DNA from 2 places in the Mesorhizobium sp. M1312 genome. Region 2 is predicted to be linked to the other one. Evidence: predicted binding sites of a transcription regulator. Region 2 holds the regulator's gene; the other holds the start of a gene.

Region 1 (7,637 bases), on a different contig from region 2:
GGCGGTACGGCCGGCGCAGGTGTATGATGATTATCTAATAAGTCGCATCAAGGAGGACAGCATGACGTCTTGGGAAATTAAGGGACGGGAACTCGTCAATTGCACCTGCGAATATGGCTGCAACTGCCAATTCAATGCGCTGCCCGACAAAGGCCATTGCCATGCGGTGGCGGGCATCCAGATCGACGAAGGTCATCATGGCGAGACCGCTCTCGATGGCCTGCGGATCGCCGCGATCTTCAAATGCCCGGCGCGATCCACGAAGGCAATGGCGAGGCCATCGCTTTCGTCGACGAGAATGCAACCGACCGGCAGCGTCAGGCGCTGCTGCGCATCATGACCGGCCAGGACACCGACCCGTTCGCGACGATGTTCGCCGTCTACGCCTCAACCGTGACAAAGATGAATGAGCCGGTTTTCACCAAGATCGATCTCGACCTCGATATTGACGGCCGCAGGGGCCGCATCTTCGTCAAGGACTACATCGAGACGGTCGGCGAACCGATCCGCAACAAGGTGACGGGCGCGGACTCGCGGGCTCAGATCGTGTTGCCGAACGGCTTCGAATATACGGTCGCCGAGATCGGCAGCGCTTCGAGCACTACCCGCGGGCCGGTTCAGGTGACCACGAAGGACAGTTACGGCCAGTTCGCCCGGCTGCATCTCAACAACCACGGGGTGGTGCGGGCCTGACGCCTCGCATGGACAGCGCGTCGCCACTGGAACGCCTGCTCAGACGCGACCGCGTCATCACGATTGCGGGCGTGGTGGCGCTGTGCCTGCTGGCCTGGCTTTATATCGCCGCCGGTGCAGGGCTCGGCATGAATGCATGGGAGATGTCGAAGCTCGTGCTCTTCCCCCACCAGCAAACCGCCGGCGTGACCTCCGATATGCCCGGCATGGATATGTCTGGCATGGACATGCCCGGCATGGACATGAGCGCGAGGGACACGGCGACGGAACCGCGGGTCTGGGCGGGCGCGAACTGGGCGCTGATGATCGCAATGTGGTGGGTCATGATGGTTGCCATGATGTCCCCGAGTGCTGCGCCGACTATCCTGCTCTATGCGCGCGTGCATCGCCATGCGCTCGCACAGGGTCAGATCCAGGACAAGCTCGCGCCCACCGGCGTATTCATGGCCGGCTACCTCCTGGTCTGGCTGGGGTTCGCCGTCGCGGCGACCGCGTTGCATTGGCTGCTCGAACAGGAGGCGTTGGTTTCCGCGACGATGATGAGTTCGCAGAGCCGCTGGCTTTCAGCCACCGTCCTGATCGCCGCGGGCCTGTATCAGTTGTCGCCGCTCAAGAACGCCTGCCTGTCGCATTGCCGGGCACCGACGGCGTTCCTTGCCCGCCACTGGCGTCCGCACGCGGTTGGCGCGCTGCGTTTGGGGGCGTTGCACGGGGCGTTTTGTGTCGGATGCTGCTGGACGCTGATGGCGCTGTTGTTCGTGGGTGGCATCATGAATCTGGTGTGGATTGCCGGGCTCGCCATTCTGGTGCTGGTTGAGAAGCTGTTTCCTGCCGGCCAGTGGGTCGGCCGGGCAGCCGGCATCGCCCTGATCGCCTGGGGCAGCGCAACGCTTTCGGTCTGACGACCAGGGCCGTCGCGAATGTCGCATTTGCAGGAGACGACGAACCGATCGGGCGCCATTCAAGCCGTCGCAGCTACCACGGGCCAGGTTGCGAAATGGCGGGCTGCAGCACTGCCCGCCTGTCCCGATCCGGTCATGACCGGCCAATCCGGCGCCTGCAAGATCCGCAACCGGCAGGACCCGCGGACCGAACCTTCCCATCTGCGGACTGGCGAAACCTGAGCATGATGCCGGCATTCAAAGGCGTGGAGGAACTTTGAATCCTCGCATCCGTTTACCGGATGTCGTGGATGGGAGGTTCCGCCGATGAATGTCAGCGAGGAAAGGACTGTATCCCTCTGGGCGGCGACCGAAGTAGCGCCCGATGCGATCGCGCTCGGGCAGAGCCACCAGGTCGATGTTGTGGTCGTCGGGTCTGGAATTGCCGGACTGTCGGTCGCGTACGAGCTGGCCGTCGTCGGGCAAAAGGTGGCTGTCCTGGATCGCGGCCGGATCGGAAGCGGCATGACGGCGCGCACCACTGCGCACCTGTCGTCCGTCTGCGACGACTATTTTTCGGAACTGATCAAATTGCGCGGTGAGGACCTGGCGCGGATTTTTTATCAAAGCCAATCGACCGCTATCGACCGTATCCAATCAATCCAGGAGACGGAGAGTATCGCGTGCGATTTCCGACGCCTCTACGGCTTTCTCTTTCCGGCTTCCGGCAGGCAGGAAACCGATATCAAGCGCGAGTTGGACGCCGCTCTGAAAATCGGGGTCGACGTCGAGAAGATCAGGGGTGTGCCGTTTGCAGGCTTTTCGGATGGGCAGGCCCTTCGATACGCCAATCAGGCGACCTTCCACCCGCTCAAATATCTCCGCGGGCTGGTCGCAGGCATCCGCGCGCGCGGCGGCGTGCTTTATGCCGATACCATCGTCGAAAACGTCGAGGAGACTGACGGAGGCGTGCGCGTAACCACGGTTTCGGGCTTTACCGTGTCTGCCAAATCGGCCGTTGTCGCCACCAACTCGCCGATCAACGATCGGGTCGCCCTCCATACCAAACAAGCGCCCTATCGGACCTACGCGATGTCTTTCGAGATCACGCGCGATATCCTACCGGATGCACTGTATTGGGATACTGAGGACCCTTATCACTACGTTCGGCTTCAGCCTGGCGAGGGTCGGACCGACTTCCTGATCGTCGGTGGTGAAGACCACAAAACAGGACAGGCCGATGATGCCGGTGATCGCTTCGCGGCCCTGGCGGCCTGGACCAAAAGGCTGGTCCCCGATGTCGGCGTGGAAACCAACCGGTGGTCCGGGCAGGTGATGGAGACCGTCGATTATGCTGGGTTCATCGGCCGCAATCCTGGCAACAGCCGCGTCTTTGTGGCGACCGGGGATTCCGGCCAGGGCATTACCCACGGCGTCGTGGCCGGTCTGTTGATTTCCGACCTGATTCTAAAGGGGGAAAGCCCCTGGCGCGAACTTTACGAACCGTCTCGCAAGACGGCAGGCGCGATCGGCGATTACCTGGCGGAGAATGCGACAGCGATCAAGAGTTTTGCCGAATACATCGCGCCGGGCGAAATCGATTCCGTCGACAAGCTGCGACCGGGTGAAGGTGCCATCGTTCGCGAAGGGCTTACCAAAGTCGCCGCGTTTCGCGATGAGGACGGCACGCTCTACAAGCGCTCGGCCGCATGCACGCATATCGGCTGCCATGTCCACTGGAATTCCCTCGAGCGCTGCTGGGACTGCCCCTGCCACGGCTCGCATTTTGCTATCGATGGCACGGCTTTGAACGGTCCGGCCGTGTCGCCACTGGCTTCGCTTGGGTAGGGCGGTAGGGGAGTAGGGGAGTAGGGGAGTAGGGGAGTAGGGGAGTAGGGGAGTAGGGGAGTAGGGCAGTAGGGCAGTAGGGCAGTAGGGCAGTAGGGCCAATTTCCCTTACTCCCCTACTCACAATTCCTTTTCGGCCAGTTCGCGAAACGCGTCGGGAACCGAGCGGGATTGGCCGAGCGCGACCGAGGCATAGCCGACCGCCTCCCAGCCGAAGCGGTCGCGGATCTTGTCGATAGCGCGGTCGGCGGTCCAGCGCGCCGCGCCCTTCCTGGTGCCGGGGCGGCGGCGGTCGTCGTCGAGCCCGAGCGGCAGTTCCAGCTGCAGGGCCGGTTGCTTCTCCAGATGCGAGACGGCGATCGCCAGCAGCGAGATGGTTTTTTCGTGCGGATGATCGACAAGCACCTTGCGCACCAGCGCCTCGGCGATTTCGGCCAGCATCGCGGTTGCCGAAATCGGCTGGTCGAGCGTGATCGAGCGGGTCACCGAGCGCAGATCGGCAAAGCGGACGCGGACCGTCAACGTGCGGCCGGGCCGCGATTTCGCCCGCAGCCTGGTGGCGACCCTGTCGGCCAGATGCAGCAGCGCCGGCACGAAGACTTCCTCCTCGGCCGGTTTCCTGCCGAGCGCCGATTGCGCGCCGGCCGATCGCGCCCGGCGCTGCGTCTCGAGTTTGCGCGGATCGCGGTTCGAGGCCAGCGCGTTGAGCTTTTCGCCCGCCGCCGGGCCGAGCAGGCGCTCCAGCGACCAGCCGGGCGTCTTCGCCAGCTCGCCGATGGTGCGCACACCGATGCCGGCCAGCCGCTCCCTTGTCACCGGGCCGACGCCCCACATCAGCTCGACCGGCAGATCGTGCAGGAAGTCCAGCTCGTGGCGCGGATCGACGACCACCAGCCCGTCGGGCTTGGCCACTTGCGAGGCGATCTTGGCCAGATGCTTGGTGCGCGCCACGCCGACCGAGATCGGCAGGCCGAGCTCCGCGCGCACGCGGCGGCGGATCGTGCCGGCGATCTCGGCCGGCGGGCCGAACAGATGGGTGCAGCCCGCGACATCGGCAAAGGCCTCATCGATGGAAATCCGCTCGACCACAGGCGTGAAATCGCCAAGCAGCTTGATGGCCGCATCGCCCAGCCGCTGATAATCCTTGAAATGGCCGCCGACGAAAATCAACCCGGGGCAGAGCTCCCGGGCGCGCCGCCCCGGCATGCCGCCACGTACGCCGAAGGCCTTGGCCTCGTAGGACGCGGCCAGCACGACGCCGCCGCCGACGGCGATCGGCTTGCCGCGCAGGGCCGGGTCGAGCAACTGTTCGACCGAGGCATAAAAGGCGTCCAGATCAGCGTGGAGGATGTTGGCTTCCATCCGGCCCGTTCGCCTGCGGCGGTTTTACGCCGCGTTGTCTTGAGGTGGTTTCGTATGGAACATAAAGAGAACATTGTGGGTGAATTGTCAAGGAACGCTGATGACAGGTGCCGCCACCTACAATGCCATCTTATAGCCGAGATGGCTGGCGGTGAAGCCGAGGCGGTCGTAGAATGCGTGCGCCTCCCGTCGGCTCTTGTCGGTCGTGAGCTGAACGAAGCTGCAGTTGCGCGAACGGCACTCTTCAATCGCCCATTCGATCATCTGCTTGCCGACGCCGCCGGACCGCCGGTGCCGGGCGACGCGAACGCCTTCGATCTGGCCGCGCCAAGCGCCTTTCCTCGAAATGCCTGGAATGAAGCTGAGCTGCAGCCTTCCGACCACTTGTCCGGCTTCGACAGCCACGGCTAGCAGCCTGGTTGGGATCGGCTTCGATTGCCCTGAAGGCATCGAGGTAGGACGGCACGAGCGGCGTCGACGCGTCCTCGCGACCCGCGCCAAGCGCATCGTCGGCCAGCAATGCGACAATCGCCGGCAGATCGGGCGCTTGCGCGCGACGGAAATCAATTTCGCCCATCGAGGGACGACATACGGCACGGGCTTGGCGACGGCAAGTGCGGTCCAGCCATTCGCGGCCGATGGGGTCGATGACCTCCGGCTTACGCGGCCTGCCGTGCCCAGAGGCGGTGGCCATAGCGGCGGAAAAAGCGCGCCAGGAGCCGCTGCTGCCTGGCGCGGGCGAGATCAGCGCCGCGTCTTTCCTGGCGCCAGCGCGGCATGTTGCGATAACAGGCGATGAAGCGGGCGGCGTCCTCGAGTGCCTCCTCGGCCGACTGCGCCGGGCGGATCGCCGCCAGGAATAAGGCCTCGCCGTGCTTCAGCCGGTCGACCACCGCCTTACGCTGGTCATGGCCCAGGCGGGCCTTGCCTATGCCGTCGCGGCGAATGGCGGCGAAGGCTGCCAGCATGGCCGGGCTGTCGCCGGTATAGCCGCAATCGCGGGCGAATTGAGCGCAGAGGGCGTCCATCCTGGTTTCCTTGGCTTGCGGCGGCCGCGACGGACGCCGGTCTTGCCGCCCATGCGTACGTACGTCCGCGGCGCTAACTATCTATCGGTATTTATCAAAGCATAACTCAAAAAAATGCGCAAGTTAAACTTTTACGCGGGCTGGGCAGAACCGACTCGACTCTTCGGGAAAAACCGATGATGATGCGAACAAAACAGGAACTGAGGCACTAGGGACGATGGCATTGCCGGGCAAGGAAGCGACGATCTCCGAGGTCGTCTCGATTGCGGTCGAGTGTATCGATTGCGGCCGCAACAGATGGTGGAAGCCGGCTGAGCTCAAGCGCTTCGGGGTGACCGACCAGACGCCGCTGGCGGCCCTTTCGGGGCGCCTTCGCTGCTCGGCCTGCCGCGCCGACGGGCTGCCGGGCGCGGCGGTCGCGGTCCAGGCGGCGTTCATCGACGAGCAGCAGCAGCGCCGTGCCGAGGCGCGGATGCTCAGCGAGCGCGAGGTTCCCCTGGAGAGATCCAGACGGGCTTGAAGGTGGAAATGCCATCTCCCCTTTGCGGGGCAGGGCTATCTCAGGTGGGAATCCGAGGCTTTCGCTCTACGATGTACCCCCCACCCCTAACCCCTCCCCACAAGGGGGAGGGAGACTTCCGTTGGCGCTGACGTCGGCAAATTGCCTGCCTTTCGGCGCCAAGGGATAGTAAAGGCGCGCGGCAGCGTTCCCTCCCCCTTGTGGGGAGGGTTAGGGTGGGGGTCCATCTTCGCAAGAATCCCTATGCGATTGCTCTGCCGTTGCGGGGGATGCCGCGCTCCGCCGCCGCCCTAGTACCCCAGCAGTTCCTTGAGTGGGATGACGCGCCAGACGTGCTTGATTGCGTAGCGGTTGAAGGTCAGCGTCTTCGGTGGATTGTACTGCTCGACGACCAGCTCGGCGGCGGTGCGCTTGACCAGCTTCTTGATGAAAGCCTTGCCGTTGCGCTCGTTTTCGTCGGGAAACATCTCGATCACCACGTGGTCGCCAGGCACGGCGTCGCGGCCGCCGCAATAGAGCATCTCGCCGGGCTCGTAGCGCGGCACCATCGAGTCGGAGAGCACATGCAGCGCAAACACCTTGCGCAAATGGGCGATGCCGGGCGGGCGCTGGACATAGCCGGCGACCTCGCCGTTGAAGGTGAAATCGCCGTCGTCGCCGCCGACAGCCGCGCCCAAAAGCTCGATATCCATCGGGCCGGCGGGCAGGGGGGCGGCGTCGGTGACGATCTCTGCGTCGGCGACATTGTCGGCGTCGTCGAGGAAGACGACCTCGCCCTTGCCGAGCGCCACCGGGTCGACGCGCAGGAAGGCGGCGGTCTTCAAAAGGTTCTCGGTTTTTGGCAGGTTGCGGCCAGTTTCCCAATTGCCGACAGCGGCGACATCGGTGTCGTTATGCTCGGCAATGTGGCGCATCACCAGGCCACGCTGCTTGCGCGCCTTGCGGATCGCCGCCCCGACCTTGATCGACAACGAGGTTTTCGCCATCGCGCCATCTGAAACATAAGAATCGGTTTCGTCCATGAAAGAATAGCTTGCATAAGTTTTTGAGTTATGCTTATATACTGCCATGCACAAACCACGTTGCCCCATCTCGTTTTCCCATCCGTCCCGGCTGTCCTCCTCCCCGGCCGGGACGAAGCCCGAGGCTAGCGCCTCGGCTCCGGTCACCCTGCCGTCGGCGGCGGCGACCGGAACGGCCGGAGCCGTTCCCCTCACGGCTCCGGCCACGAATTTCCGCGAGTGCAATGCCGGCCTTTCTTGCATCCGCACCGAGGACGGAACGGTCATCGTCTTCGATCGGCGC
Region 2 (7,637 bases):
TTTCCAACTCCATGGCGATGTCGAGCAGCGGATCGTCCTTGATGCCGAGTTCGCCCAAGACCTCATGTGCGGTCTTCTGCATGATCTTGGCGCGCGGATCGTAGTTCTTGTAGACGCGGTGGCCAAAACCCATCAATCGGAACGGATCGTTCTTATCCTTGGCGCGGGCGATGAATTCCGGGATGTGGTCGACATGGCCGATCTCGCCCAGCATGTTCAAGGCCGCCTCGTTGGCGCCACCGTGGGCCGGTCCCCACAGGCAGGCGATGCCGGCGGCGATGCAGGCAAATGGATTGGCGCCTGACGAGCCGGCAAGGCGGACGGTCGAGGTCGAGGCGTTCTGCTCGTGATCGGCATGCAGGATGAAGATGCGCTCCATCGCACGCGCCAGCACCGGGTTGATCTTGTACTCCTCGCACGGCACGGCAAAGCACATATGCAGGAAATTGGCCGCGAAATTCAGCTCGTTCTTCGGATAAATGAAGGGCTGACCGATGTGGTATTTATAGGCCATCGCCGCAATCGTCGGCATCTTGGCGATCAGCCGCATCGATGCGACCATGCGCTGATAGGGGTCCGAGATGTCGGTGGAATCGTGATAAAAGGCTGACAGCGCGCCGACCACGCCGCACATCACCGCCATCGGATGCGCGTCGCGGCGAAAGCCGGTGAAGAAGCGCGACATCTGCTCATGCACCATGGTGTGGCGCGTCACCCGGTAATCGAAATCGTCCTTCTGCGCCTTGGTCGGCAATTCGCCGTAGAGCAAGAGATAGCAGACTTCGAGGAAGTCGCCATGCTCGGCCAGCTGGTCGATGGGATAGCCGCGATGCAAGAGGATGCCGGCATCGCCATCGATGAAAGTGATTTCCGACTCGCAGCTTGCCGTCGACGTAAAGCCGGGATCATAGGTGAACGCCCCCGTGGTGCTGTAAAGCGAGCCGATATCGATGACATCAGGTCCGACCGAGCCGCTTCGCACCTTGAGCTCGTGAGTTTTGCCGCCGAATTCAAGTTTAGCAGTCGACGCCTGGGTTTTGCCGCCAAATTCCATCTTTGTCGCAGCTTCGGACATTGCAAACTCCTTTTGGTTTTCTCATGCTGGCAAAGGCGAAATATCTGCAACGCAACACGTCGAAAGCATCGGAGTTCGCGCGTTTGCGCCCGCAATTGGATTTGCGTGCCAAATTGGGCCAAGACCTAATGTTGCACTGCGAAACCCACCTTTCAATGCCAATCTTCTTGGGCCAGTTTTGCTAATCGATTTGATCCGCTATGCGCGCCAGGCTTTCCTCGCGACCAAGCACGGCAAGCACATCGAACACGCCGGGCGAGGTGCTTTTGCCGGTGAGTGCGGCGCGCAAAGGTTGGGCCACAGCACCGAGCTTATGGCCCCCGGCCAGTGCATATTCGCGGATCGCAGCCTCCGCCGCTTCGGCCGTCCAGTCGCCTGAAATCGCCTTCAGCGCCGCGTGCGCGCCCCGCAGGATCTCGCGCGCCTCACCGCCCAGCAATGCAGCCGCCTTCTCGTCAATCGGCAGCGGCCGCTCGGTGAACAGGAAGGCGGCGCCGTCGGCCAGCTCGACCAGCGTCTTGGCGCGCTCCTTCAAGCCTGGCAGCGCAGCGAGCAACTGCTCCTTGCGTGTCTCGTCGAGGCGCGCTGCGATCGCCGGGCCGCCTTCGAGATAGGGCAAGGTGTTGATGAAGATACCGAGCAATTCGGCGTCGTTCATGCGGCGCATGTGCACGCCGTTCAGCGCCTCGAGCTTGGCGAAGTCGAAGCGGGCGGCTCCCTTGTTGACATCGCCGATGTCGAACCATGCAATCATGTCGGCGATCGACATGATCTCGTCGTCGCCGTGGCTCCAGCCGAGCCGCGCCAGGTAGTTGAGCAGGGCCTCGGGCAGATAGCCCATGGCACGATAGGCTTCGACGCCGAGGGCGCCGTGCCGCTTCGACAGCTTGGCGCCGTCGGCGCCATGGATCAGCGGGATATGCGACATCGACGGCACGTCCCAGCCCATGGCTCGATAGATCACCATCTGGCGGGCGGCATTGGTCAGATGATCGTCGCCGCGGATGATGTGGGTGATGCCCATGTCATGGTCGTCGACGACGACCGCATGCATATAGGTCGGATTGCCGTCCGAGCGCAGGATGATGAAATCGTCAAGATCCTTGTTGGGGAAGCGGACTTCGCCCTGCACGAGGTCATGCACCACCGTCTCGCCGTCGGCCGGAGCCTTGATGCGGATCGCGCCCTTGGCGCCGGCCGGCGCCTCCGACGGGTCGCGGTCGCGCCAGCGGCCGTCATAGCGGGGAGGCAGCCCCTTGGCACGCGCGCTTTCGCGCATCGCCTCCAGCTCGGCCGGCGTCGCATAGCAGTAATAGGCCTTGCCGAGCCGCACCAACTCCTCGGCGACGGCGCGGTGGCGCGGCGCGCGCTCGAACTGCGATACCGGGTCGCCGTCCCAGGTGAGGCCAAGCCAGGAGAGCCCGTCGAGGATGGCGGCGGTTGCCGCATCGGTCGAACGGTCACGATCGGTGTCCTCGATGCGCAGCAGCATCGTGCCGCCGGTGTGTTTCGCATACAGCCAGTTGAACAGCGCCGTACGCGCCCCGCCAATATGGAGGAAGCCAGTGGGCGAGGGGGCAAAACGGGTGACGACCTTGTCGGACATGGAACTCTCAGGCAAGCCCAGGAAACGGATGTGATTGCGCGGACTTTCGCGCGTCGCGCGTTCATGTAGCATAGGAGGTCAAGGGCGCAAGGGGCAGACCCGATGGCTGGACCGGGCCGCGGCGTGGACGAGAGCGAGGGCGCGATCACAAGCGTCAGCGAACGGTCGCTGTTTGCGGACGTTCCTTACGCCGAGCCGCTACCCGTTTTGCTGCCTGCGTCGCACCCGGGCATTCAGCCTCTTTCGCCGGACCGCTCCGCGCCAACACCGGCTCCAACACCTGGGCCTGTCATTCGTTTCCGCCGACAGCTCAGCCGTCTTTCACCATCCGGTATCCGCAACAGCGTGGCCTCGGCAGCCGGCCTGGAACTCGACCGCGGCGTCGCCTTCCTGCTGGTGCCGGTTTTTCTGGCATGCGGGGTGATCGTTTACTTTTCGCTTGCCGTCGAACCGGACTTTCCGCAGCCCATTGCCGTCGTGGTCCTCACGGCATTGTGTGCGGCGGTGACGCGCTCATGGCGCAAAACGCATTTGTGCTTCATGGCAGCGTTGCTGTGCGCACTCGGTGTTCTCGCCGCCAAGGTTGAAACCTGGCGCGTGGGAACGCAGATGCTCGGTTCGGAAATCCAGACCCAGCTCACCGGCCGTGTCGTTAGGCTCGACCAGATGGCGAACGGCCGGATCAGGCTGACCATCGACGTGATGTCGACCGCCCGGCCGACACTGCGTTATGCGCCGAAAGGTGTCAGGGTTTCGGCACGCAAAATTCCCGCTGAGATGACCGCAGGCTCGGTCGCAACCGGCTATGTGAGGCTTCTGCCTCCGACTGGCCCGGTTAGGCCGGACAGTTATGACTTCTCCTTCGACAGCTATTTCGCCGGTATCGGTGCCAGTGGCTTTTTCCTCGGCAATCCGAAGATCGTCGTTTCCGAAGATGCACCGTTCGCCGCGCGCCTTTCTTCCTCGATCGAAAAGGCGCGCGAAACCATCGCCGACCATATCAGGGACAGCATCGGTGGCGCCGAGGGGGAGATTGCCGCCGCGCTGATCGTCGCCGTGCGTGCCGGCATTCCCGAAGAGATAAACGAATCGATGCGGCGCACCGGCATCTACCACATCATCTCCATTTCCGGCCTGCACATGGCGCTTGTCGCCGGCGCCATCATGGGATTGCTACGCGGCGCACTTGCGCTGTTTCCCGATTTTTCGTCGCGCCGGCCGGTCAAAAAATATGCGGCTGCCGCCGCACTCGTTTCCATCGCTGCCTATCTCATTTTTTCCGGTATCGTGGTCGCGGCTGAGCGCAGCTTCATCATGCTGGCGGTAATGCTTGTCGCCGTGCTGTTCGACCGGGCGGCACTCACCATGCGCAATCTGACGATTTCAGCCATCGCGGTCATCGTCGTGTCGCCGCACGAGGTGGTCGGCCCAAGCTTCCAGATGTCCTTCGCCGCGACCGCTGCTCTCGTGGGCGCCTATGCCGGCTGGTCCGACTATTGTGCCGACAAGGCCACGGCGCCGCTACAGCGACGGTCACCGGTCGCTTTCGTCACGCGGAAACTCGCCGCTGGGACAGGTACCATCGCAATGACCTCCATCATTGCCGGCAGCGCCACCGCGCTCTTTGCCATCTGGCACTTCCAGCGCGTCTCGCCGCTTAGCCTGTTCGCCAATCTGGCCGTCATGCCGATCGTCACGGTCGTCATGTTCCTGGCCGTCGTCAGCGCCTTGGCAATGCCTTTCGGCTTGGATGGGCCTTTCCTCTACATGATGGGCAAAGGGCTGACAGCCATGATTGCAATATCGGGATGGATCTCCGAGCGGTCGCCGATCGATGCAGTCGGACTGATTTCGTTGCAGTCGGTTCTGCTGGTGACGGTCGCCCTGGTCATCGCCACGATGGCGACGACATGGTTGCGGCTTGCGGCACTTCCCTTTGCGCTCGCCGGCCTGCTGACGATTTCCGAGACACGCACCCCCGACGTGCTGATTTCGGAAGATGCGCATCTGGTGGCGCTGCCGATTGGCGGCGGCGAACTTGCCGTCAACCGGGTGCGTTCGAACGAATTCATCACCGACAACTGGAAACATGCGCTGGTTTCAGCGACCATTGTCGAGCCCGAGACATTCGAAAAAGGAGACGTGCGGTTCGACCTCGCCGATCCGGCCGACCTGCCGCCGGGAGCGCCCTTCTACTGCACTGCCGGCCTGTGCCTCGCCCGGCATCCGTCCGGCGCGATCATCGCGCTCGCCGACAACCGTAAAACCGCGCGGCCAGCCTGTGCCTTTGCGGATCTGATCGTCATCGATGATGCCACAGCCTATTACAATCCCTGCCGCAATCCGCTGGTTCTTGTCGTCACCAAACGGCAGCTCGCTCGCATGGGCAGTGCCGCCGTCTTCTTCGATCCGCTATCGGCGACGACGCGCGCAGAAATCCGTTTTGCCGTCAGACAGCCCTATAGGCCCTGGCACGAGCAGCGAAGATTTTCGCGCGAGGCGAGGGGCCTGCCGCCGTACCGCAAGGCCGAGAAGCCCAAAAAGGCCACCACTCAGTAACGCCGGATTAGTCCGACGAGCTTGCCTTGCACCTTGACCCGGTCCGGCCCGAAGATGCGCGTCTCGTAGGCCGGATTGGCGGCTTCCAGTGCGATCGAGGCGCCCTTGCGGCGGAACCGCTTCAGCGTCGCTTCCTCCTCGTCGACCAAGGCGACGATGATCTCGCCAGGCTGGGCGGTGTCGGCGTTGCGGATTATGACCGTGTCGCCGTCGAAAATGCCGGCCTCGATCATCGAATCACCCTTGACCTCCAGCGCGTAGTGCGTGCCGCCGGTGATCATATCCGGTGGTACCGAGATCGAATGCGTCTGGTGCTGGATCGCGTCGATCGGCACACCGGCAGCGATGCGGCCCATCACCGGGATGGAGACGGTGGCAACGACGTCGTCGTCATTGCCGGCCGCGGGCATGCGCGAAGGCGCCGGCTTGATCTGTCGTCCGAGGCTGCCCTGCCCAAGGCTGCCCTGAATGACGCTCGGCGAGAATTTGCGCGCCGCATTGAGGCCGGGCGCGATCGAATCGGGCAGGCGCAGCACCTCCAGCGCACGGGCGCGGTTGGGCAGGCGGCGAATGAAGCCGCGCTCCTCCAGCGCCGTGATCAGCCGATGGATTCCCGACTTGGAGGCGAGGTCGAGCGCTTCCTTCATCTCGTCGAACGAGGGCGGAATGCCGCTTTCCTTCAGCCGCTCGTGGATGAACATCAGCAGTTCGTGTTGTTTGCGTGTCAGCATCGCGACCCCCAACAGAATCAGAAAAACAAACCCAGAACAAACACTATCTGTTCCAGTTGTGTTCCGCAACCGTTTAAAGTTTAATGAAAGTGTTGACGTTTTGTTCAGCGTAGCATCAGCACGCTGCAGGCGACGCCCGTCGCGGCTGGGGGAGCGAATGGCTCGCGCACGATCAGCCCGTTGGCGTCGGCCAGCATTTTGAGCATCGACGAATCCTGGATGCCGAACGGGGTCGCCAGCAGCGTGCCGGCTTCTTCGCTCACCACGGCGCGTACATAGTCCTGCCTGAGATCGTTGGCCGGCATGGCGGCGCCGAGCCGCGCCTGACGCAGGTCCTGCCGAAAAGCGCGGCCGCCGAGCCGCGCAAGCAGCGGCTTCAGAAAGAGCTGCGTGCAGACCAGGCTCGCCACCGGATTGCCGGGCAGGCCGATGCAGCGGATGTCGCCGAGCCGCCCGAACATCAGCGGCTTGCCGGGCCGCATGGCGATTTTCCAGAAATCGAGCGTCATGCCTTCGCCGGTCAGCACGTCATGGACCAGGTCATGGTCGCCGACCGAGGCGCCGCCCAGCGTGACGATGACGTCGGCGCCTGCATCGACCGCTTTTTTCACCAGCGCGGCGATCGCCTCCTTCCGGTCGGGGGCGATGCCGAGATCGAGCGCGCTGGCGCCGACCGAGCGGGCCGCGGCGGCGACGCCATAAGCATTGGACGAGATGATCTGGTCGGGGCCAAGATCGCTGCCCGGCGGCAGCAATTCGTCGCCGGTGGCGATGATTGCGACCAGCGGCCGTTTCACCACGCTGACCTGCGGATGGTTGGCCGACGCCGCCAGCGACAATGCCGCCGGATCAAGCAGGCGGCCTTTCTCCAGCAGCACGTCGCTCTTCGAGAAATCGAGCCCGAGGCGGCGGATGTTGCGGCCTTCAACGGTCGACGCGGTCACTTCGATGCTGCCGCCGCCGAGGTCGCGGACATTCTCCTGGATGACGATGGTGTCGGCGCCTGCCGGAAGCGGCGCGCCGGTGAAGATGCGGACGGCCTGCGCCGGGCCGACTGTTCCGGCAAAGCCGCGTCCGGCCGGCGCTATGCCGATCACCGAAAGTCTTGCGGGCACGGACGCGACATCCTTGGCCCGCGCGGCAAAGCCGTCCATGGCGGACGCGTTGAACGGCGGCTGGGTGCGAAGTGCTATGAGCGGCTCCGCCAGCACGCGGTCGGCGGCGTCCATCAGGGCGACGCTTTCAGCTTGCGAGGGCGCAGCATCTTCAAGCAGACGCTCGAGCGCCTCGGCGACCGGAAGCAGTGCCATTATCGGCCTGCCTCTTGGGCGCCTACCTTGTAGTCGCCGGATTTGCCGCCGGTCTTTTCCACCAGCCTGATGCCCGAAATCACCATGGCGCGGTCGACCGCCTTGGCCATATCGTAGATGGTCAAGCAGGCGACCGAGACGGCGGTCAGCGCTTCCATCTCGACGCCGGTCTTGCCGGTGACGCGGGCCAGCGCCGTGACCTTCAGGCCGGGCAGCGCCGCGTCCGGTTCGATGTCAACGGATACGTTGGTCAACAGCAGCGGATGGCAGAGCGGGATCAACTCATGCGTCCTCTTGGCCGCCATGATGCCGGCGATGCGCGCCGTGCCCAGCACGTCGCCCTTCTTGGCATCGCC

Evidence for each region. Region 2 encodes LexA, which represses DNA repair genes until DNA is damaged. Its sites were predicted from a motif close to TGTTCNNNNTGTGTTCNG; they were not measured.
Region 1: dinB (DNA polymerase IV) is a predicted target of LexA. The motif match lies at 4,840-4,857, and genes of this name have one in related genera.

Annotation. Positions count from the first base shown of each region.
Region 1 covers NZ_JAMYLQ010000023.1:153-7,789, reverse strand. The annotation lists gene NKH36_RS23405 (hypothetical protein) at 35-199, opposite strand; partial or broken gene NKH36_RS23400 (DUF1326 domain-containing protein) at 140-693, shown strand; gene NKH36_RS23395 (DUF2182 domain-containing protein) at 702-1,595, shown strand; gene NKH36_RS23390 (FAD-dependent oxidoreductase) at 1,902-3,422, shown strand; gene dinB (DNA polymerase IV) at 3,543-4,784, opposite strand; partial or broken gene NKH36_RS23380 (GNAT family N-acetyltransferase) at 4,902-5,361, opposite strand; gene NKH36_RS23375 (hypothetical protein) at 5,444-5,812, opposite strand; gene NKH36_RS23370 (hypothetical protein) at 6,030-6,332, shown strand; gene NKH36_RS23365 (XRE family transcriptional regulator) at 6,623-7,318, opposite strand.
Region 2 covers NZ_JAMYLQ010000004.1:11,948-19,584, forward strand. The annotation lists gene gltA (citrate synthase) at 1-1,075, opposite strand, end outside; gene gltX (glutamate--tRNA ligase) at 1,257-2,681, opposite strand; gene NKH36_RS07035 (ComEC/Rec2 family competence protein) at 2,784-5,240, shown strand; gene lexA (transcriptional repressor LexA) at 5,234-5,971, opposite strand; gene NKH36_RS07045 (molybdopterin molybdotransferase MoeA) at 6,076-7,281, opposite strand; gene moaC (cyclic pyranopterin monophosphate synthase MoaC) at 7,281-7,637, opposite strand, start outside.